DNA from 3 places in the Staphylococcus casei genome. Region 3 is predicted to be linked to each of the others. Evidence: predicted binding sites of a transcription regulator. Region 3 holds the regulator's gene; each other region holds the start of a gene.

Region 1 (7,432 bases), 1.1 Mb from region 3:
TAGGCACATCATTTATTAGAGGGAACGGTTACCCTAAACAACAATTCGATAATGCGCCAGATTATAGAGATGCTTTAATGGTGGGCAGCCCACAACAAATTATAGAAAAAATACTTTACCAACATGAGTTGTATCATCATCAACGATTCATGGGACAAATTGATTTCGGTGGCGTTCCATTTAATCAAATCATGAAAAATATTGAACTTATTGGTAACGAAATTATTCCTGCTGTTCAAAAACATTTAAAAAATTAACGCATTTATCATTAGCAAACGCCTATGAATTTCAATACAAAAGAGAGCAGTGGTTATGATGATTCATAACCACTGCTCTTTTAATAAATAGTAGCTGTTTTTAACTTTTGATATATTCACATATTTGATGTTTCTTCAAAGAAGTTTGGACATCTATAATCCGTTGGTTTAACGAACCTTTATAGGGAAGATTAGGCTTGTACAAATGTGTCTTGTACAAATGTGTAAGGAATGGACCATCAACTAAGACGTCAACAAGTTCAAGTAACACTTTACGTTCATTAGTCTCTCGGACTAAATATTCATATAAGAATCCTGTCCAAACCCACAACCGCTTTGAATGACCAAACCGCTTTCTAAACGCCCTTGCACATTGTAATGTGATGTCCAGATTACAAAAGGGTTCACCACCTAATATACTTAGTCCATCAATATAATTAGGTTCACAATAATCTAAAATTTCTTCTAACATAACATCATTAAATCGTTCACCATATCTAAAATTTTGCGCTACTTTGTTATAACAATTTTCACAAGCAAAAGGACATCCAGAAACATATATACTGCATCTTACCCCTTCACCATCAACAAAACTTTGCGATTCTATCTTTGCTATGTACCCCTGTCCATTTACTATGTCCAGCATTTTCATGATGTCGCATCTTTCAAATGTTTAACGCGCGCGCACATTTCTTTATGACGTCCCTCAATGGTAGGTCGTTGGACAGGATTACCTAAATAACCACAAGTTCTTTTCACCACATCTACAGTTGTTGGATCATCGTTACCACACTCTGGACATTGATATCCCGTTTCTGTGGTTTTAAAATCACCATGGAAATCACATAATCGACAATGATCAATAGGAATATTTGTACCAAGATAACTCACTTTATCATATGAATAATCCCACACTGATTCGAGCGCTTTCAAATTATGATTTAATTTAGGATATTCACAATAATGAATATAACCACCACTTGCATAAACAGGATAGTCTTTTTCAAAATCTATTTTTTCAAAAGGCGTGATATCTTTTCTAACATCATAGTGAAATGAATTTTGATAATACCCCTTATCTGTAATATCTGAGATATCGCCAAATCTTTCTCTATCCAGTCTACAAAATCGATCCGTTAATGATTCACTAGGCGTACTGTAAACACTAAACCATATGTCATATGTTTCCGTCCAACGTTGTTGATATATTTTCATCGCTTTAAGTATGTCTAATGTAAACGCCTTAGCTTTCGACTTAGATTCCCATTCAGCTCCATAGAAGACAGTAGCAGCTTCGTATAATCCAATATATCCCATTGATATTGTTGCACGTTGCCCTTTAAACAAGTTCATGATATTGTCCCCATCCTCTAAACGCCGTTTGAAAGCACCATTTTTATACAGAATTGGTGCATTATCTGGCGTAGCTTCAGCAATGCGTTGGATACGATAAACTAACGCATCATGCATAATGACCATGCGTTCATGAAACAATTTCCAAAACACTTCAATATCTCCTTTAGATTCTAAAGCAATACGTGGCACATTTAGCGTGACCACCCCCAAATTACATCTTCCATTATTTTCAAAGTTACCATCTACATCCTTCCAAGATGGTAAAAATGAGCGACATCCCATGGGCGCTTTAAAATCGCCAAGAAGTTCTACCGTTTTATCGTAATTCAAAATATCTGGATACATACGCTTCATAGAACATTGTAATGCGAGTTGTTTAATATCATAGTTAGGATCGCTAGGACTAAAATTAACCCCTTTTTTAATAGAAAATACTAATTTAGGAAAAATAGCAGTAATGCGATCTTTACCTAATCCTTTAATTCTCGTATGTAAAATGGCTTGTTGGATTTTACGACTATATTGATCTACACCAAGACCAAAACCAAGTGTCACAAATGGCGTTTGACCATTTGATGTATATAGCGTATTGATTTCATATTCTAAACTTTCAATGGCATCTCCAATATCTTGTGTAACTTGATAATCAACATATGACTCTATATCTTTAGTATCTACAAATCTTCTAGCAATCTTTCGATGTTTATTTTCATTGAACTTGGCATATTTGCTTAATAATTCATCTACTCGATCTATCGTACACCCACCATATTGACTACTCGACACATTAGCAATAATTTGTACTAATTGTGCCGAAGCTGTTTGAATTGATTTTGGTGATGTCACCGTTGCGTTTCCGATTTGAAAACCATGCGCCAACATACTTTCAGCATCAATCAAACAACAATTCGTCAGTGGTTGAAATGGATGATAGTCCAAATCATGAAAGTGAATATCTCCTTGTTTGTGCGCTTCAGCTACCTCTTTGGGTAGTAAGTGATTTAAAGCATATGATTTAGACACAACACCTGCTGTTAAATCTCTCATCGTTGAAAATGTCGCACTATCTTTATTGGCATTTTCGTTCACTACCGTTGGATCTTTAGTAATCAAGTTTTTTAAATCCGTTTCTAAGTTATTCATATTATCCCCTCTCATTCTATATATTGTATCTAAATAAAATATAGAACACTATATGTAGTGTTTCAATTCAGAGGTAGGTCGTTAACAAATTTGCCATAACAATTAGAAATTTTTATGAACTTTAGTTGCTTTCTCAAAAAGGTGCAGTCTTATAATTTTTAAGATTATAAGACTGCACCGCTTATAAATATTCAATAATACATCGATTTCGATAAGACGATTAACAACTCAACCTTATCACTTCAAACATTTAACAAATTTTTCGTATAACGCTCTCGCTTGTTGCTCATTTTCAATGCCATACACATTCATTCGACCATCTTTAAATACAGTCATTTGACAATCATCATAGCGCATTACTTTTGCAAATGGGTTATGCCTAACCACTGTAACAGGCAAATAATCCACATGATCAAACAGTTTGTGATTAAATCTTAGCAAAAATGCATCTCCACATTGTTTTTCTATTTTATTTTGTCTGGGATGATTCAGTAACTTATATTCACCTAATTCACAAACATCGCAATCATCGTTTTTCAGCTTATTCATATTCAATGCTTTAAAGTTCATCTTAAAACAATCCATCGTTAAAAGTTTGTGGGAAAAACCATACCCCGATACCCACCTAATTAATTCTGATACTTCTGCACTTGCAACTTGATAAATCACTGGTGGTAAGACCCCATTAATGGCACAACTTTCTCCAGTTGAAGGTATAGTTTCTAGTAAACATTTCAAACAAGGGCCTTAATAATCGATACCATAAACAGTACCTTTACTGCCTACTGCTGCACCATAAATCCATGGGAGACGATATTTGTGACAAATTTCATTGATTAAATATCTAATCGCAAAATGATCCATGCCGTCCATAATGATATGTGGGTGATATTCATTGATTATTGCTTCTATATTAGTATTTGTCAGCTCTTGATAAACTGCTGTAATACCTACTTCGCTATTGATACATTCAAGTTTCTCCTTTAGCGCTACAACTTTAGGAAGCATTTGTGCGGCATCTTTTTCATCATATAATGCTTGTCTATGTAGATTAGATTCCTCTACAATGTCCATATCTATAATTGTCAGTTTTCCCACGCCCATACGTGTTAATAATTCTGCACAATGACTCCCAAGTGCACCTGCTCCCATGATCATAACGTGCGTATGTTGCAATTGATGTTGGCCACTTTCACCAAAAGCATCATACCGAATTTGACGATTATAGCGTTGTGTCATAAGAATCCTATACCTTCAGTTGGACTACTTGCTTGCGCTGTATATTTCACTGGTATTCTTCCTGCTTCATAGCTCATTCGACCTGCATGAATACCTAATTTCATTGCTTCAGCCATTTTTACTGGGTCTTGTGCACTTGAGATTGCTGTGTTCAATAAGATACCGTCTGCACCTAACTCCATTGCATGACAAGCATCTTTAGGTGATCCAATACCTGCATCTACAATAACTGGTACATGAGCACGCTCAATAATATAACGTAAATTCAAAGGATTATTAATGCCTCTCCCCGTACCTATAGGTGACGCCAGTGGCATGACTGCATGAACACCTAATGTTTCTAAACGTTTAGCCAATACAACATCGTTCGAAATATAAGGACATACTATATAACCTTTTTCTAATAATATTTTGCATGCTTCATACGTTTCTATTGGATCTGGTAATAACGTTTCGTCATCACCGATAACCTCTACTTTAATCATGTCACAAACGCCGGCATGATTTGCAATTTCAGCAATACGCACCGCTTCTTTTGCTGATTTAGCGCCTGCTGTATTTGGAAAGGTAGTAAATTTTGTTAAATCTACTTTAGCTAAAGGATTCGGTAAATTTTTGTCATATAAGTTCATTCGACGTACAGCAAATGTTAATACTTCCGTCTCTGAAGCATTAATTGCTTTTGTTTGTGTGAGCTCATCTTCAAATTTTCCAGTACCTAATAATAATCTTGAATTTAATGTGAATGGTCCTATATTGAACATCCTATCCGCCTCCTACAAATTCTAGTAATTCTAAACAATCTTTGTCGTTAACTATTTGTGTTGGAAATTGTTTTTGACTGATGAGTTCCTCATTGTGTTCTACTATGACGCGTTGCTCATCTAAACCAATCTCACGTATTAATTCTTGAATATTTAATGATTTCTCAAATGTAAAATGATCACCGTTTATGATACATCTCATTTTTTTGGCTCCCTTCAAATTGAAAATCTTCGAGTTGCGTAGGTCTATGACCACTTTGAATCCATCTACCCATTAATGATCCTATGTATGGTGAAAGTAAAATACCATTACGATAATGGCCAGTAATGACAAACAACCCTTTATCTATTTCATCCATAATAGGTTCTTCATTTGTACAATATGGCCTGATCCCCGACCATTGCTTTAATAACTGACTCTCTTTTAGCTTAGGCACATACTGTATCGCTTGCGTTAGCAACCATTGCTTTCCGCTTTCTGACACACCAACTGAAAAATCATCCATGTAACTAGTAGCTCCAATTAAATAACGCTGGTTCATTTTAGGTATGATATAACAACCATTTGTCATAAAGAGTGTGGTTTTCAAATCCAACTTACTATGTTCAACAAGTAACGCCTCACCTTTGATACCAGTGACTTGATTTTGTGACATATAGTTATTCAATAATTTACCACTCCAAGCGCCTCCTGCCACTATTACCTTTTCTGATAATAGCACTTCATCTTTCGTCACAACGCGATAACCGCCAAGATGATGACACTCAATGTTATGAACTTCCGTATTATAAATACGATGGATATGACGATGGCTTAATGATTTCAAAAGTGCTTTAGTATAATGATTCGCATTAATTTGATGATCATTAGGAATATGTATAGCTGATAAACCATCTGATATCATACTGCCGTTAGAAAGTCGCGACAATCCTTCAGAAGATAGCATCTTTACTGAATGATCGTACTGGTGTAAAAATTGATATTGTTGTATGACATTGACGTTATCTTCAAAATTTGCAGCCATTTTAATTAAGCCACTACTTAAATATTCAATATCTACCCCTACTTCATCTAACAAACTGTTACGTAAATCTTCAAACATGCTTTGAGAAGTTTGAGCTAGATGAAAAAGACTACTTTCTTCCGTAAATTCATTCTGTGCGCCCAGCATACCTCCTGCTTTGTATGACGCATGCATGCCTGGGACATCACGATCTACAATAGCAATATGCATTCCCAATTCACTCATTGTTCTTGCCACTGACATTCCTATAACACCTGAACCAACAATGATGGCATCATACATATTCAATCCAAACCTCCTTTAGACGACCTATATTGGTGTTACTTTTCCTCTGAAAAATAGATATACCTGCTATGCCATTGAATCCTTTAGGTAATTGCTTTAAGGTTTGTTGATTAATACCACCCAACGCAATAACAGGAATTTTGCTATTAACCGCTTCAATTATTTCAGCCGTTGTTCTCGGCATTTTTCCAGCTTTAGAATTGGTTTCGAACACATGACCAAACAATACGAAGTCTAGATTTAATTGCTCAGCATACCTAATAGCCATTTGACTATGTGTCGACATACTCACTTGAATTTCCGGTTGATTATATTTAAAACGTTTCACGCGTGCATCGCATTCTCTAAAATGGATTGCCTTTAAATCACAACGTCTTAAGACACAAACATTGTCGTGGATAATCACTTTGTCTTTAGGAAAACCATATTGTATGAGGTCCGTTATCCATGACACTAACATGGCCGTGGGCATCGGCGTTCTGACAATCAGGTAATCAATATACTGTTCAATGTGTTGATAATGTTTAGCGTCTTGTTTCGACAAATAATCATACTGTGTAATTGCAACAAACAATTTTCTCACCTCAAATAATAAAAAAAACGTTATTTCTCCGGCTGGAAAAATAACGTTGAATTAACGAATATACATTGTCTATAACGCCACTTTCCTACGCCAGTATAAGCTGGATCAGGTTCAAGGAATCCCTCAGTTGCTACTTCGGTCTCAGCCTTTATTAAAAGGCACTTCCAGTGGTCAAGCATCTATTAAATTTTAAATTATATAAATTACATTTACTTTTATTGCAAGAATTATTACATTCAATCTAACGCATTATCTTTATCTTTTCAAGTTTCTTTGTTAAGAAAAGACAAATGCTACTCCGAAATATAAGATTAACTTTATCATATCTCTAACCACAGAAAATTCCAAATTATAATCATTTTGATTCTTCAGATAATTTTAATAAGCGTTGCGTTAAGGGTTGTGTTTGACGATATACTGCTTCGTACACTTCAAAGTATTTCACGTACGATTGATGATATTGTTGACGTGGTGCAAAAGATTGTTCATAACATATGAATTTCTGAATAATTTCTTCCAAATGATTATACCATCCCAACCCACAGACAGCTAAGATCGCCGCGCCCATACACGGACCTTCTTCATATTTAAGCCGACTAATCTTTGCATCAAAGATATCCGCTTGTAATTGTAACCAAAAGTCACTTTTAGAACCTCCACCAATCGATACAATATGTCGAATATTCTTACCACTTTCACGTAAGTATTTGATAGATTCATAGAGCGAAAATGTAATACCCTCAATCACTGATCTTGCTATATCGCTATTATTATGCAACA
Region 2 (7,432 bases), 930 kb from region 3:
AATATGAGAATAACTTTTTGCATGAATTTGTTCCATCATAGCCATAAATGAATAGACTGCTTTCTTACGTAAATCAGTCGTATGTAACATGATTAGTGGCATACCATCATCTGCTTGATGCGTATCTAACCCTGTTAATCCTGCTAAAGCTTTTTTGAAGGCGTCTTTCTCTGCATCAGATAACGTCTTCCAACTTGCGATATCTTTTGATACTTTAAATTCAGTTTCTACCCACATTTGTGAAATATTTTGGCGCCAAAACATATTTGTCATGTCCTCTTGCGTATTCCAATTGACTGCTTTCATTTAGGTAATATCTCCTATCCATTATAAATTTAATTGAACAGTGATTTACAGCCTAATCTTTTATGAAAATTAGGCTGCTTCTAGATACCACTGTTTTTATTTTGATCTTATATTGAGCAACTTGTACATTCTTCAACGCTTAATAATTTATTTCTAGTGTAGTATAAAGATTTTAACCCTTTATGGTGTGCATAAACGTATAATCTAGATAACTCACGCGTAGATATTTCAGAATTAACATAAAGAATTGTAGAAATTCCTTGGTCAACATGTGTTTGAATCGTTGAGATTAAGTCAATAAGTTTCATTTGGTCTGTGTTAAATGCAGACTTGTAATACCACATTGTTTCTGGTGATAGGAAAGGCATAGGATAAAATGTTTCAGCATTGCCGTAAGTACGACGTTCAATTTGATCTACAATCGGCATAACAGAGCTTGTTGCGTTTTGTACATAAGAAATACTTTGTGTTGGTGCAATCGCTAAACGATACGCATGGAATAAACCATGTTTTTCCACTTCTTTTTGTAATGCTTTCCAATCTTCAGGAGTTGGAATTTCTAAACCATCAAACAATTTACGTACTTTTTCATATTTAGGTGCAAATGTTTGTGATGTATAAAATTCAAAATATTTACCATTGGCATAATCAGATTGTTCAAATCCGCTATATACTTCTTGACGTTCTTTGGCAATACCCATTGAACGTTCAATAGAGTAATAGTTCATCATCATAAAGAAGATATTAGCAAAGTCTTTCGCTTCTTCTGACTCATAACCAATTTTGTTTTTAGCCAAGTAACCATGTAAGTTCATTACACCCAAACCTACAGAATGTAACTCACTATTCGCTTTTCTCACACCTGGTGCATTTTGAATATCTGCTTCATCACTTACTACAGTCAACGCATCCATACCTGTGTGTACTGAGTCTTTGAACTTACCAGACTCCATAACATTAACGATATTTAATGAACCAAGGTTACAAGAGATGTCACGTTTAATTTCATCTTCAATACCATAGTCATTGATAATTGATGTTTCTTGGAGTTGGAAAATTTCAGTACATAAGTTACTCATTTTAATTTGACCAATATCTGAGTTGGCATGTACTTTATTCGCATTATCTTTGAACATTAAATAAGGATAACCCGATTGTAATTGTGTTTGTGCAATCATATTTAACATTTCACGTGCATCTTTTTTCTTTTTGTCTACATTAGGATTTGCAACTAAATCGTCATAGTATTCATCAAGATTAATATCATCTAAAGTTACACCGTATTCGTTGTAAACTGTATGCGGTGCAAACATATGGAAATCTTTACCTTCTTTTGCTAAATCAAAGAATTTAGACGGTACAATTAAACCTGTTGAAATTGTAGACAAACGTAAATCTTCGTCGGCATTTACTTTTTTCGTATCTAAGAATTCTTCAACATCATAATGGAAGATGTTTAAATATACTGCACCTGCGCCTGGGCGTTGACCTAGTTGGTCAGCATAACTAAAACCGCCTTCTAATGATTTCGCAACTGGTAGCACACCTTTTGCTACGCCTTTGATGCCTTTGATTGCTTCACCACGTGCACGTAATTTTGATAAATTAATTGCTACGCCGCCACCAATTTTACTTAATTGTTTTGCAGTCGCATCAATAAAGTTGATGGAATTCAAACTATCATCCACTTCTAATAAGAAACATGAAACAAGTTCCCCACGACGCGCACGACCAGCATTTAAAAATGTCGGAGTCGCAGGTTGGTAACGTTGTTCAATCATCGCAGAAGCAAACTGTCTCGCAGTCTCTTTATGACCGTTTGCTAAATATAACGAAACTATCACAACATGTTGTTTATAATCTTCTAAATATTGACTTTTATCATTTGTTTTTAAAGCATAGTCTTTAAAAAATTTACTTGCTGACATATAACTAGCAAAATTAAATTCGATATCTTTAGCAAATTCAGTGATTTCTATTAAATCATCTTCTGAATATTTTTTAAACACATCGAAATAGAAGTCATTATCAACGAGATAACGGAGACGTTCAATTTCAGTATCAAAATAAATGGTCTTATCTTGAATCTCCTGTAAATATACTTCTAATGCTTCTTGATCTTTTTCCAAATTGAAAAAACCATTCTCTTTTCGTTTGGTAACTTCATTGTTTAACTCAATATGATTGTATTTCTTCTCGTCTATTATCTTCATTGAAATGTCCCACCTTATCTTTAAATTCGCTAATATCGTCCAATGTGCCTTGTACTTCAAACTTCATTAATAAAGGAACGTTGTAACGTTCCGAAATGGAGCGTCCAGCCTTTGCAAAATTTTGTCCCCAGTTACGGTTTCCGCTCGCTGCAACGGCTCTTATTAAGTCATAGTTCATATCTAAAAATGATTGGACAGGTTGTGGTACTTCACCAAACCCTATCGTTCCAGTGACCAATATGAATGGTTCATCTATTCGCTCAGTGCAATTATTTTGCGTAATTTCTAAAGTATTACTTACTTCCGCACGCTTTATAAATCTACGCACATTACCTGAAAAAGAAAAGTATACCACCTTCATCGGACCACCTTCTTTCTATTAATAATTTAACAAATATGAAAAATTCACCTTTTTATATTTAAAGTTATGGTACTGGGGTCTTAAATGACGCGTTAGTATTAACTTATTGAGATGACCACAATATATAGTGATTGCAATATCTATATGTAGTCATGTAAAAAGTCATTTTTAAGGTATTAATACTATTTTTGTCATGATTAAAAGCCCAAAACAGTGTTATTTTACTTAAAATTTGGTTTATTATAAATAAATTGGACACGTACCAAAACACTATATATTGTGTTTCGTCTTGGTAACAAATACTATATTATGTGTTTCATTATACATAAGTCAGGAGCCGATTAAAAGGCTTTAATTTTCAACAAAATGGTGAATGATGAACGGAAATGGCACCAATTCAACCCTAAACAGATATTTTACTTATTGAAAAAATTTTTTTGCTGAAATTAAGGTTATTTTATTTGCTTTTTTCAAAAAGCATGTAAGGCTTGATGCACCGTCATTTAGGTCAAAACCTACCTTCCTAGTGCTCTAAATAAATTAAAAATTTTATATTTTCAATCTACTTACTTTGTTATTATTATAAATGTTTATAGAACATTTGTTCGTATATGTATCTTAATATATAAATTCCCTATTTTCAAGCATATATACACGCTGATCTCTTTTATGCTAATATGAATACGTTAAAAATTAAAAATTGAGGCGATATATGTGAATCCTAAAGTTAAGGGTATCATTGCTATCTTAATTTCGGCAGTTGGATTTAGCTTTATGTCTGTATTCTTTAGATTAGCTGGGGACTTACCAGTTTTTCAAAAGTCTCTTGCTCGAAATTTAGTAGCTATGTTCATTCCGTTATATTTTATTTTCAAATATAAACAACCATTGTTTGGCAAATTGAGCAGCCAACCTCTATTAATCACTAGATCTACTTTAGGTTTAATCGGTGTGTTGTTAAATATTTATGCGATAGACCATATGATTTTAAGTGATGCTGATACATTGATGAAACTCAACCCATTTTGGACAATTTTATTAAGTTTACTCTTCTTAAATGAAAAAGTGCGCAATTACCAATTCATTGCTATGATTGTAGCCATTTTGGGTATGCTATTTGTTGTGAAGCCTGAGTTCTCTTCTTCCATGCTTCCAGCAGTTGGAGGATTATTCTCCGGTATCTTTGCTGCTAGTGCTTATACATGTGTAAGGGCATTGAGTACTCGTGAAGCACCATATACTATTGTTTTTTATTTTTCATTCTTTTCTATTATAGTATTAATACCATTTACTATATTTACGTTCGAACCTATGTCAATGATGCAAATCGTCTATCTCATTGGTGCAGGTATCGCTGCTGCTGCAGGACAAATAGGTATTACCCTTGCTTATAGTTATGCACCAGCTAAAGACATATCCATCTTTACTTATGCATCAATTATATTTACAGCATTATTCGGATTGATCTTATTTGGTGAATCACCTGATTTATATGCAATTCTAGGCTATATTATTATTATAGGCGCAAGCTATTATATGTTTGAGAAGGCACGCCGCCAGCCACTCACCATTCAAAAAAAGACACATAAACCAAAACACTAAAGGAGCGATAAATTATGTCTGAAGGACGCAATAAAACGCAATTAGAAGATATTACTTTATTAGGTAATCAAAATAATAAATATGAATTTGATTATACGCCTAATGTTTTAGAATCATTCGATAATAAACATCAAGGTCGCGATTATTTCGTGAAATTTAACTGTCCAGAATTTACTTCTTTATGTCCTATTACTGGTCAGCCTGATTTCGCTACAATTTATATTTCTTACATCCCTAATATTAAAATGGTAGAATCGAAATCTTTAAAGCTCTATTTATTCAGCTTTAGAAATCACGGTGATTTTCACGAAGACTGCATGAATATTATTATGAATGACCTTATTGATTTGATGGATCCACACTATATTGAAGTTTGGGGCAAATTCACACCTCGTGGTGGCATTTCAATCGACCCTTATACAAACTATGGTCGTCCTGATTCTAAATATGAAAAAATGGCTGAACATCGTTTAATGAATCATGATCTTTATCCAGAAAAAATAGATAATCGTTAATACCCTAACATTAAAACTTAGACAAACCTAGCATTCAAAATAGTGAGTGGTTTGCCTGTTAGTTATTAAATCTAAATTTTGAATATAGCAAAACTGCATAAAATAGCTATTAAAGTTAGAAATTTTGTCGACAGTCTGAAGACATAATAAACAAAAAATGTTTATTATGTCTTTTTATTTTTAAAATTTAAATTCAATTACCTTAAAAATTGTATTGTTATTTCGTTTTGTACAAACTAAACATACACTTGTTATTTTTACAAAAACAGTATAGAATAAATCCAACCGTTTAAGGGGAGGGAAATTATGAGAAAAGTTAGTTACACACACGAAGAGATTATGGAAAGTACACCACGTAAAGGCTTCTTAGGACATCCAAAAGGACTAAGCACACTGTTTTTCACTGAATTCTGGGAGAGATTCAGCTACTATGGTATGAAAGCAATTTTGATTTATTATCTATACTATAGTGTTGCTGAAGGTGGTTTCGGGTTAGATGAAGCTGTCGCCATGCAAATTGTGGCAATTTATGGCACATTGATTTATATGTCAGGTGTTATTGGTGGATGGATTGCTGACCGAATAACCGGTACACAAAACGCTGTATTCTACGGTGGATTCCTCATCATGATTGGACATATATTACTATCATTACCAAATAACCTTACCTTAGTTATGGTAGCTTTAGCAGTAATTATTGCAGGTACTGGACTATTGAAGCCAAATATTTCGACTACAGTTGGGGAATTGTATGATCGTAATGACGTCAGAAGAGACTCTGCGTTCACACTATTTTACATGGGTATTAACTTAGGTAGTTTACTTGCACCACTCATTACTGGCTTCTTACAAACTAGAGTAAGTTTCCATGCTGGTTTTTTAGCAGCAGCAATCGGAATGTTCTTTGGATTAGTCGTTTATGCTTTTAAGCGTAAGAAAAACTTAGGCTTGGCAGGCCGTAACGTACCAAATCCATTAACTAAGCCAGAATTAAAGAAATTCACATTTATCTCTGGCGGTGTAATTGTTTTATTCTTAATCTATTTATTAATACTACAATTAAACAATGCACTTTCACTAGAAAACTTTAGTTTATTAATTACAATATTAGGTATCGTATTACCTATTTATATCTTTATCAACATGATTGTAAGTAAAGACGTAACAAAGGACGAACGCTCACGAATATATAGCTACATACCTTTATATATTACATCCGTAGCATTTTGGATGATTCAAGAGCAAGGTTCAACCATACTAGCAAATTTTGCTGATAAAAAGACGCAATTAGAAATGTCTAAATTAACAGGTGGATTAATTGATTTTTCAATTCCCGCTTCATGGGTACAATCATTAAACCCTATTTTCATCGTTTTATTAGCACCTATCTTTGCAACGATTTGGATTAAACTAGGTAAACGTAACCCACCTACTGTACATAAATTTGCATACGGTGCCATTATCGCTGGTTTATCTTACTTGGTAATGATTATTCCTTTAGCTACTGGTAATGACTTAATTAATCCATTGTGGCTTGTTTTAAGTTTCTTGTTAATAACGATTGGAGAACTATTCATATCGCCTGTAGGTCTATCTACTACAACTAAACTCGCACCTATCACATTTACAGCTCGTATGATGAGTCTATGGATGCTTAGTAATGCAACAGCTCAAGGGCTTAACGCACAACTTGTCGTCGTGTATACAAAAATGAATCAAAGCGACTACTTTATGTACTCAGGACTCGTTGCAGTAGTCATTGGTATATTACTATTGATTATTTCACCAAAAGTAAAACGCGCAATGAAAGGCGTATATTAAAAATATAATATGTACTTTTCCAAAACAGTAGTGGTACCTAACCGTACCCTACTGTTTTATTTTTTGTAAAACAATGAATACTACCGCCCAAATAAATTTAACGCAATTCATTACAAAAATTAACTGAATATTTAGAATATTGCTATTTTGAGAATATTATTGAAATTCAATTATATAAGGCGTAAAATGTTTTTTATATATTTTTACAGGGAGCAAGAAAGGACGGGAATGTTTTATGCAAAATCAAGATACAGCCCAGGATCAAGCTGTCCAATCAATTCCTCAAAGAGGCTTCTTCGGACACCCTAAAGGACTAGGTGTTTTATTCTTTGTTGAATTTTGGGAAAGATTCAGCTATTACGGTATGCGCGCATTGCTTATTTTCTATATGTATTTTGCTATAAAAGATGGCGGCCTAGGTATGGACAAAGCAACTGCTCAATCTGTTATGGCTGTCTATGGCGCACTTATTTATATGACCTCGGTACTTGGAGGATGGATTGCAGATAGAATTACAGGAACACGTACAGCTACCTTAATAGGTGGTGTCTTAATTATTATAGGTCATATATGCTTAAGTTTACCTTTCGCAGCAGTCGGACTATTTGTATCTA
Region 3 (7,432 bases):
GAGTCAAATGGAAGAAATTGGTATTTACACAGATGTAAAAGATCTTCAAGAAATGGAAAAAGAAATTCAAAGTAAATTAGATGTATTGATAGAAAATATCTATCAATCTGCTGGCGCATCATTTAATATTAACTCTCCGAAACAACTAGGCGTTGTCTTATTTGAAACGCTAGAGTTACCAGTGATAAAAAAGACGAAAACAGGTTATTCGACAGCAGTGGATGTTTTAGAACAGTTACAAGGTGAACATCCAATCATTGAATATATATTAGAATATCGTCAACTCGCCAAATTACAATCGACGTATGTAGAAGGTTTGCAAAAGGTTATAAGCAAAGATAATAGAATTCATACTCGCTTTAATCAAACGCTTGCGCAAACAGGTAGGCTATCTTCTATAGATCCAAACTTGCAAAATATACCTATTCGCTTAGAAGAAGGTAGAAAAATTAGAAAAGCCTTTAAATCTACGGATGAAAATAACGTTATTTTCTCAGCCGACTATTCACAAATTGAATTAAGAGTACTGGCACATATTACGCAGGACGAAAGTATGAAACAAGCATTTATTAACGATGAAGACATCCATACTGCTACAGCAATGAAGGTGTTTGAAGTTCCGGCTAATGAAGTAGATAGTATTATGCGTAGACAAGCAAAAGCTGTTAACTTTGGAATTGTATATGGTATTAGTGATTACGGCTTGAGCCAAAGCTTAGGTATTACACGTAAGCAAGCGAAAAAATTTATTGACGATTACTTGAATAGTTTTCCAGGCGTGAAACAATATATGGAAGACGTTGTAAAAGATTGTAAAGCTCAAGGTTACGTTGAAACACTATTACATCGTCGCAGATATATTCCTGATATTACGAGTAGAAACTTTAACTTAAGAGGTTTTGCAGAAAGAACAGCAATGAATACACCTATTCAAGGTAGTGCAGCAGATATTATTAAATTAGCAATGGTTAACTTTGCCAACGAGGTTAAGCATACAGAATTCCATGCTAAGCTATTATTACAAGTACATGATGAATTAATATTTGAAATACCTAAAGAAGAAGTAGAAGCGTTTGGAGAGTTCATAGAAGATATTATGGACAATGCCCTAAAATTAGATGTACCATTGAAAGTTGAGTCCAGTTATGGTCAAACTTGGTATGATGCAAAATAGAAAGAAGGTATAAGTGTGCCTGAATTACCAGAAGTAGAACATGTTAAAAGAGGCATTCAACCGTTTGTTCAAGGTCAAACAATTGAATCAGTAGTCTTTTCCGATAAAGTGAAAGAAGGAAAAGCAGCCAATAAAGAAACGATTATTAAAGGTTTAGCGTTAGATACATTTCAATATCTTACAGAAGATTTTGTGATAAAGGATATTGAAAGAAGAAGCAAGTATATTGTTTTCTACCTACAACGTGATGACGAAGAAAGGATTTTAATCAGTCATTTAGGAATGGCTGGTGGTTTCTTTGTGGTTGACAGCGTAGAGGATATTAGTGTGGCAAATTACCGTAAACACTGGCATGTTATTTTTAAATTGAATAATGGGAAATTACTTGTTTACTCTGATATACGAAGATTTGGAGAAATAAGAAATGTACCTTCATTTGAGGCATATCCCTCATTTTTAGAAATTGCGCCAGAACCGTTTACTGAATCAGCCATGCCTCACTATTTATCTTGGTTTGGCAAAAAGCTATATCAAAATAAACCAATTAAACAAATGATTTTAGATCATAGAGTGATATCGGGTTGTGGGAATATATATGCATGTGAAGCCTTATTTAGAGCAGGTATTCATCCAGCTAGACTATCCAAAGATTTGAATCATCAAGAGCGAGAAATGTTATTTTATTATGTTCGAGAAGTACTTGAAGCGGGTATAAAATACGGTGGTACAAGCATATCTGATTATCTACATGCAGATGGTAGTAAAGGATCTATGCAATTGCATTTGAATGTATATAAACAAAAGGTGTGTAAAGTTTGTGGAAATGATATTGAAACACAAGTGATTGCTACAAGAAATAGTCATTTCTGCACTACATGTCAAAAATAAAGGATGAGTGAAAATTATGCCAAAAGTTATAGGACTAACTGGTGGTATCGCATCAGGTAAATCAACTGTATCTGAATTGTTAACAGCACATGGCTTCAAAGTAGTGGACGCAGATGTTGCAGCACGACAAGCGGTAGCAAAAGGTACGAAAGGGTTAGAACAGGTAAAAGCTGTATTTGGTGAAGCGGCGATTGATAAAGATGGAAATATGGATCGTGCGTATGTAGGAGACGTTATTTTTAACCATCCGGAAAAAAGATTAGAATTAAATGAAATCGTACATCCAATAGTCCATGATATCATGCAACAAGAAAAAGAAGATTACCTCAAACAGGGGTTTAATGTGATTATGGATATTCCACTATTATTTGAAAATGAATTGCAAGATATGGTCGATGAAGTATGGTTAGTCTATACTTCTGAAAGTATTCAAATTGAAAGATTGATGGAACGAAATGATTTATCTATGGAAGATGCTAAAGCACGTGTATATAGTCAAATCTCTATTGATAAAAAACGCAGAATGGCTGACCATGAGATAGATAATCGTGATACCAAATTAGAACTAAAGCAAAATTTAGAACGGTTACTCGTTGAAGAAGGTTACATTGATACTGATACTGAGAAAGTACAGTAAGGCTGAATATAACGATAATCTCAACTTCATGATGAGTATGTTCTATATATAATTAAACAGTCTAGTCATTGAGTTAATTACACAAGCCCATTCCATTTGCGTCTGCATTGGAGTGGGCTTGTGGTTGTTCTTCTGTAAATCGGTGAGGGGAGCAACATAAGAAATACACGATGACTAAGGATTTTTGTGATGGAAAAAGAAAAATGAATAACGTTAAAGAAAACGCTTTCTTAATCTATAATTTATGTTATACTATTTCCATAAAGTATAACACATAGACAAGGGGTGCTTTCAAATGACGACAAATATTGCAATTAATGGCATGGGAAGAATAGGTAGAATGGTACTGAGAATCGCGCTGAAAAATGAAGATTTAAATGTAGTAGCGATTAATGCGAGTTACCCACCTGAAACCATTGCCCACCTTATTAATTATGATACTACGCATGGTGCATACGATTTAAAAGTAGAACCCACTGAAAATGGTATCAAAGTTAATCAACACGAAATAAAATTAGTATCTGACAGAAATCCAGAACATTTACCATGGCAATCACTAGGGATAGATATAGTAATTGAAGCGACAGGTAAATTTAATCATGGAGATAAAGCGGAAGCACACATTACAGCAGGTGCTAAAAAAGTATTGTTAACTGGGCCATCTAAGGGTGGGCATGTACAAATGATAGTGAAAGGGGTTAATGATGATCGTTTAGATATTGAAAAGTATGATATTTTTAGTAATGCGTCATGTACTACCAATTGTATAGGACCAGTTGCTAAAGTATTAAATGATCAATTTGGTATTCAAAACGGTTTGATGACTACAGTACATGCGATTACAAATGATCAAAATAATATAGATAATCCACATAAAGATTTGAGACGTGCGCGTTCTTGTAATGAAAGTATTATACCAACTTCTACTGGTGCAGCGAAAGCGCTTAAAGAGGTGTTGCCAGAGTTAGAAGGCAAATTGCATGGTATGGCATTACGTGTACCAACAAAAAATGTGTCGTTAGTTGATTTAGTTGTTGATTTAGATACAAATGTTACAGTGGATCAAGTCAATCAAGCATTTAAAGACCACGACTTAAACGGAGTTATTTCCACAGAAGATGCACCGCTTGTATCGATGGATTATAACACCAACCCTCATTCAGCTATCATTGATACACAAAGTACAATGGTAATGGGGGCAAACAAAGTGAAGGTTATCGCTTGGTACGATAATGAGTGGGGTTACTCTAATAGGGTAGTAGAAGTGGCCGCATATATTGGACAATTATTAAAAAATGATATTGCAGCTGTAGTAAATTAACTTGTTTGAATGTCAAAAGGTATTATAAGGATTTTAGTGATATCTAAAATATATGTAAAATAATATAAATAGTTACTCCTTTTAAAGCGTTACGTTACTTCGTGACGTTTTAAAAGGAGTGTTTTTTATGAAATAAAGATAACCAATAGTGATAATAACAAGAAAGAGAAGTTTTTGTATCTTCGTAGATAAGCCACACATATTAAAAGTAAAATTCTAGATATTAGTGTTTGTATAATAATTTTACTTTTATGTATTCGTTGTATAAGTAAAATGTGTAATAGCCATTCTTTTGTGACGTACATATTTATAGTATAATGGGATATAATCAAATTGAGAGGGTGATAATTCGATGAAATGCCCGAAATGTAATTCGACTCATTCTCGTGTTGTAGACTCTAGACATGCAGATGAAGTTAATGCGATTCGACGTAGAAGAGAATGTGAAAAGTGTGAGACGAGATTCACAACTTTTGAACATATAGAAAAAAGACCGCTAATTGTAGTCAAAAAAGATGGTACAAGAGAACAATTTTTACGTGAAAAAATATTAAACGGTTTAGTACGCTCATGTGAAAAAAGACCTGTACGATATGAACAATTAGAAGAAATCACGAATAATGTTGAATGGAAGTTGCGCGACGATGGGCACGCTGAAATTTCATCAAGAGAAATAGGAGAACATGTCATGAACTTACTCATGCATGTAGACCAAGTATCCTATGTAAGATTTGCGTCTGTGTATAAAGAATTTAAAGATGTTGATCAATTACTACAATCGATGCAAGGTATCTTAGCCGAAAATAAACGGAGTGATTCATAAATGGCTTTACAATCATATGATTATGGTTTGCGACCGCATGACAATTTCACAGTTATACGGCATTTTCACATAAATCATAGTCATTTAGAAATTTTAAATCGTTTGTATACGCCGATGATAGGATCAAGTGCGATTGGCTTATATCATTATTTAGATCAATTTGTTGAATTTAAGACAGATTCAGTGCTCACACATTACATTATCATGAGTGAATTGAAAATAAATCTTTTAGATTTTAGAAAAAGTATGGATTTACTAGAAGGTATCGGTTTAGTGAAATCATTCGTAAAGCATGATGCACAACATTCTTCGTTTGTATATCAACTGATACAACCGCCTTCCGCAAAGCAATTCTTCTCAGATCCAATGTTATCCGTGTATCTTTTTAGCGAAGTAAGCAAACAACGTTACCAACAATTAAAACAACATTTTGAAGATAAAGATCAATTAGATATGACGTTATTTCAAGATGTGACACGCCAATTTACAGATGTTTTTAAAATTCCTAATCAAGAACTACACAATGATACCAGTGACATTCAGAGTGAGGCAACATATGAAGGATTAAATTTATCACGCGTGAAGTTTGATTTTGAAACACTCTATGATCTATTACAATCACACTTTGTGAGTACAAAAATCATCGATAAAGAAGCGAAAGCATTAATCATACAAATTGCTACATTATATGGTTTAACTGCTGAATCAATGAAACGTATTATATTGAAATCTATTACGAGCGCTCAAGAGCTATCATTTGAAGAATTAAGAAAGCATGCAAGAACATTTTATTTGATAGAACATGAACAACAGTTGCCTAAATTACAAGTTAAGTCTGACTCAGTTCAGTCTCATTCATCTGAGCGTCTTACTAAGGATAAACAAAGCGAATCAAGTCACTGGTTAGAACAATTAGAAGAAACAAGTCCAATAGATATGTTGGCTTCTTGGTCAGAATCGGAACCTACACCACAACAAAAGTATATGATTGAAGAATTAGTGGAACGGGAACAGTTATCGTTTGGTGTAATTAATATTTTATTACAATTTGTTATGTTGAAAGAAGATATGAAACTGCCGAAAACCTATATACTTGAAATTGCATCGAATTGGAAGAAAAAGGGAATAAAGACAGCGGAAGAAGCATATAACTATGCGTTGAAAGTGAGTCAACCTAAAGATGAACATAAACCAAGCAAACCATATTATAAACAAAAGCAATTAGCTTCAAGAGAAATGACACCTAAATGGTTAGAAGAACGAGATCATACAAATCAAAATGACATGTCTATGAATCAAACTGAAGATGATGAAAAACTAAAAAGCGATAGGGAAGCATTTTTAAATCAATTAAAAACAAGATGGAAGGAGGATACTGAATGAAATCCTTTAATAATATCATGGGTGAGTCAAATGATTTAACAAAACGTATAGCTAAAATAAAAAAAGATGTCGTTAGTGACACAGATGTGAAACAATTTTTAGAATCGCATCAAGCAGAAGTTACAAATGCGATGATTGACGAGGATTTAAACATTTTGCAAGAATATAAAGATCAATTGAAACATTATGACGGTCATGCCTATGCAGATTGTCCTAACTTTGTGAAAGGGCATGTGCCTGAATTATATATTGAAAATGAGCATATCAAAATTCGTTACTTACCTTGCCCATGTAAAATCAAACACGATGAGGATAAATTTAATGCGCATTTAATTACTTCACATCATATGCAAAGAGATACATTAAATGCCAAGCTTAAAGATATTTATATGGATCGAAGAGATAGATTAGAAGTTGCAATGGCGGCCAATAAAATCTGTGATCAAATTACAAATCATGAGCCACAAGTTAAGGGGTTATACCTACATGGCCCATTTGGCACAGGCAAATCATTTATTTTAGGTGCCATGGCAAACCAATTAAAAACTGAGAAAGTGCCATCTACTATTGTATATTTACCTGAATTTATCCGTTCTTTAAAAGGCGGTTTTAAAGATGGTAGTTTTGAAACAAAATTAGCACGTGTAAGAGAAGCTAATGTATTAATGTTAGATGATATAGGTGCAGAAGAAATTACACCTTGGGCAAGAGATGAAGTAATTGGCCCTTTATTACATTATCGAATGGTCCAAGAATTGCCAACGTTCTTTAGTTCTAATTTAAGTTTTGAGGAACTTGAATATCACTTATCTGTAACACGAGATGGGACTGAAAAAACTAAGGCTGCAAGAATCATGGAAAGAATAAAAACATTATCTACACCATACTACTTAGAAGGAAAAAATTATCGCAACGATTGAAATCTAGTATAAATGTTGTATAATATAATTAAATCTAAATCGAAACGAAATAATACAAAGACGCGATGAATAAATCACTGCTTCACAGAAAGCCAATGTCTGATGAAATTTTGGCAAGTATATTTATTGATTACTACTTTGTAAATGATGTTGTAATAAACATCCGGCTCAAGACCGTTATCTTAAGTAGAGTAAAGATTTGTTTGCATATTGCGAACGGTTCTTTAATTTAGGGTGGTACCACGAAGACCTCGTCCCTTTCTGGGATGGGGTCTTTTTGTGTACT

The links. Region 3 encodes NrdR, which represses ribonucleotide reductase genes. Its sites were predicted from a motif close to AACACNATATATNGTGTT; they were not measured.
Region 1: the regulator NrdR is predicted to act here: its motif matches at 2,801-2,818, upstream of nrdD (anaerobic ribonucleoside-triphosphate reductase).
Region 2: the regulator NrdR is predicted to act here: its motif matches at 3,147-3,164, upstream of nrdI (class Ib ribonucleoside-diphosphate reductase assembly flavoprotein NrdI).

Annotation. Positions count from the first base shown of each region.
Region 1 covers NZ_CP125718.1:175,243-182,674, reverse strand. The annotation lists gene QMO72_RS00800 (LLM class flavin-dependent oxidoreductase) at 1-257, shown strand, start outside; gene nrdG (anaerobic ribonucleoside-triphosphate reductase activating protein) at 358-909, opposite strand; gene nrdD (anaerobic ribonucleoside-triphosphate reductase) at 906-2,756, opposite strand; partial or broken gene QMO72_RS00785 (ThiF family adenylyltransferase) at 2,994-3,995, opposite strand; gene QMO72_RS00780 (thiazole synthase) at 3,992-4,759, opposite strand; gene thiS (sulfur carrier protein ThiS) at 4,761-4,961, opposite strand; gene QMO72_RS00770 (NAD(P)/FAD-dependent oxidoreductase) at 4,939-6,066, opposite strand; gene QMO72_RS00765 (thiamine phosphate synthase) at 6,059-6,652, opposite strand; TPP riboswitch at 6,718-6,828, opposite strand; gene xylB (xylulokinase) at 7,008-7,432, opposite strand, start outside.
Region 2 covers NZ_CP125718.1:2,185,408-2,192,839, forward strand. The annotation lists gene nrdF (class 1b ribonucleoside-diphosphate reductase subunit beta) at 1-306, opposite strand, end outside; gene nrdE (class 1b ribonucleoside-diphosphate reductase subunit alpha) at 414-2,519, opposite strand; gene nrdI (class Ib ribonucleoside-diphosphate reductase assembly flavoprotein NrdI) at 2,482-2,880, opposite strand; gene QMO72_RS10665 (DMT family transporter) at 3,595-4,482, shown strand; gene queF (preQ(1) synthase) at 4,497-4,997, shown strand; gene QMO72_RS10675 (peptide MFS transporter) at 5,304-6,818, shown strand; gene QMO72_RS10680 (peptide MFS transporter) at 7,054-7,432, shown strand, end outside.
Region 3 covers NZ_CP125718.1:1,258,276-1,265,707, forward strand. The annotation lists gene polA (DNA polymerase I) at 1-1,174, shown strand, start outside; gene mutM (bifunctional DNA-formamidopyrimidine glycosylase/DNA-(apurinic or apyrimidinic site) lyase) at 1,190-2,062, shown strand; gene coaE (dephospho-CoA kinase) at 2,079-2,699, shown strand; gene gap (type I glyceraldehyde-3-phosphate dehydrogenase) at 2,995-4,020, shown strand; gene nrdR (transcriptional regulator NrdR) at 4,373-4,843, shown strand; gene dnaB (replicative helicase loading/DNA remodeling protein DnaB) at 4,844-6,226, shown strand; gene dnaI (primosomal protein DnaI) at 6,223-7,146, shown strand.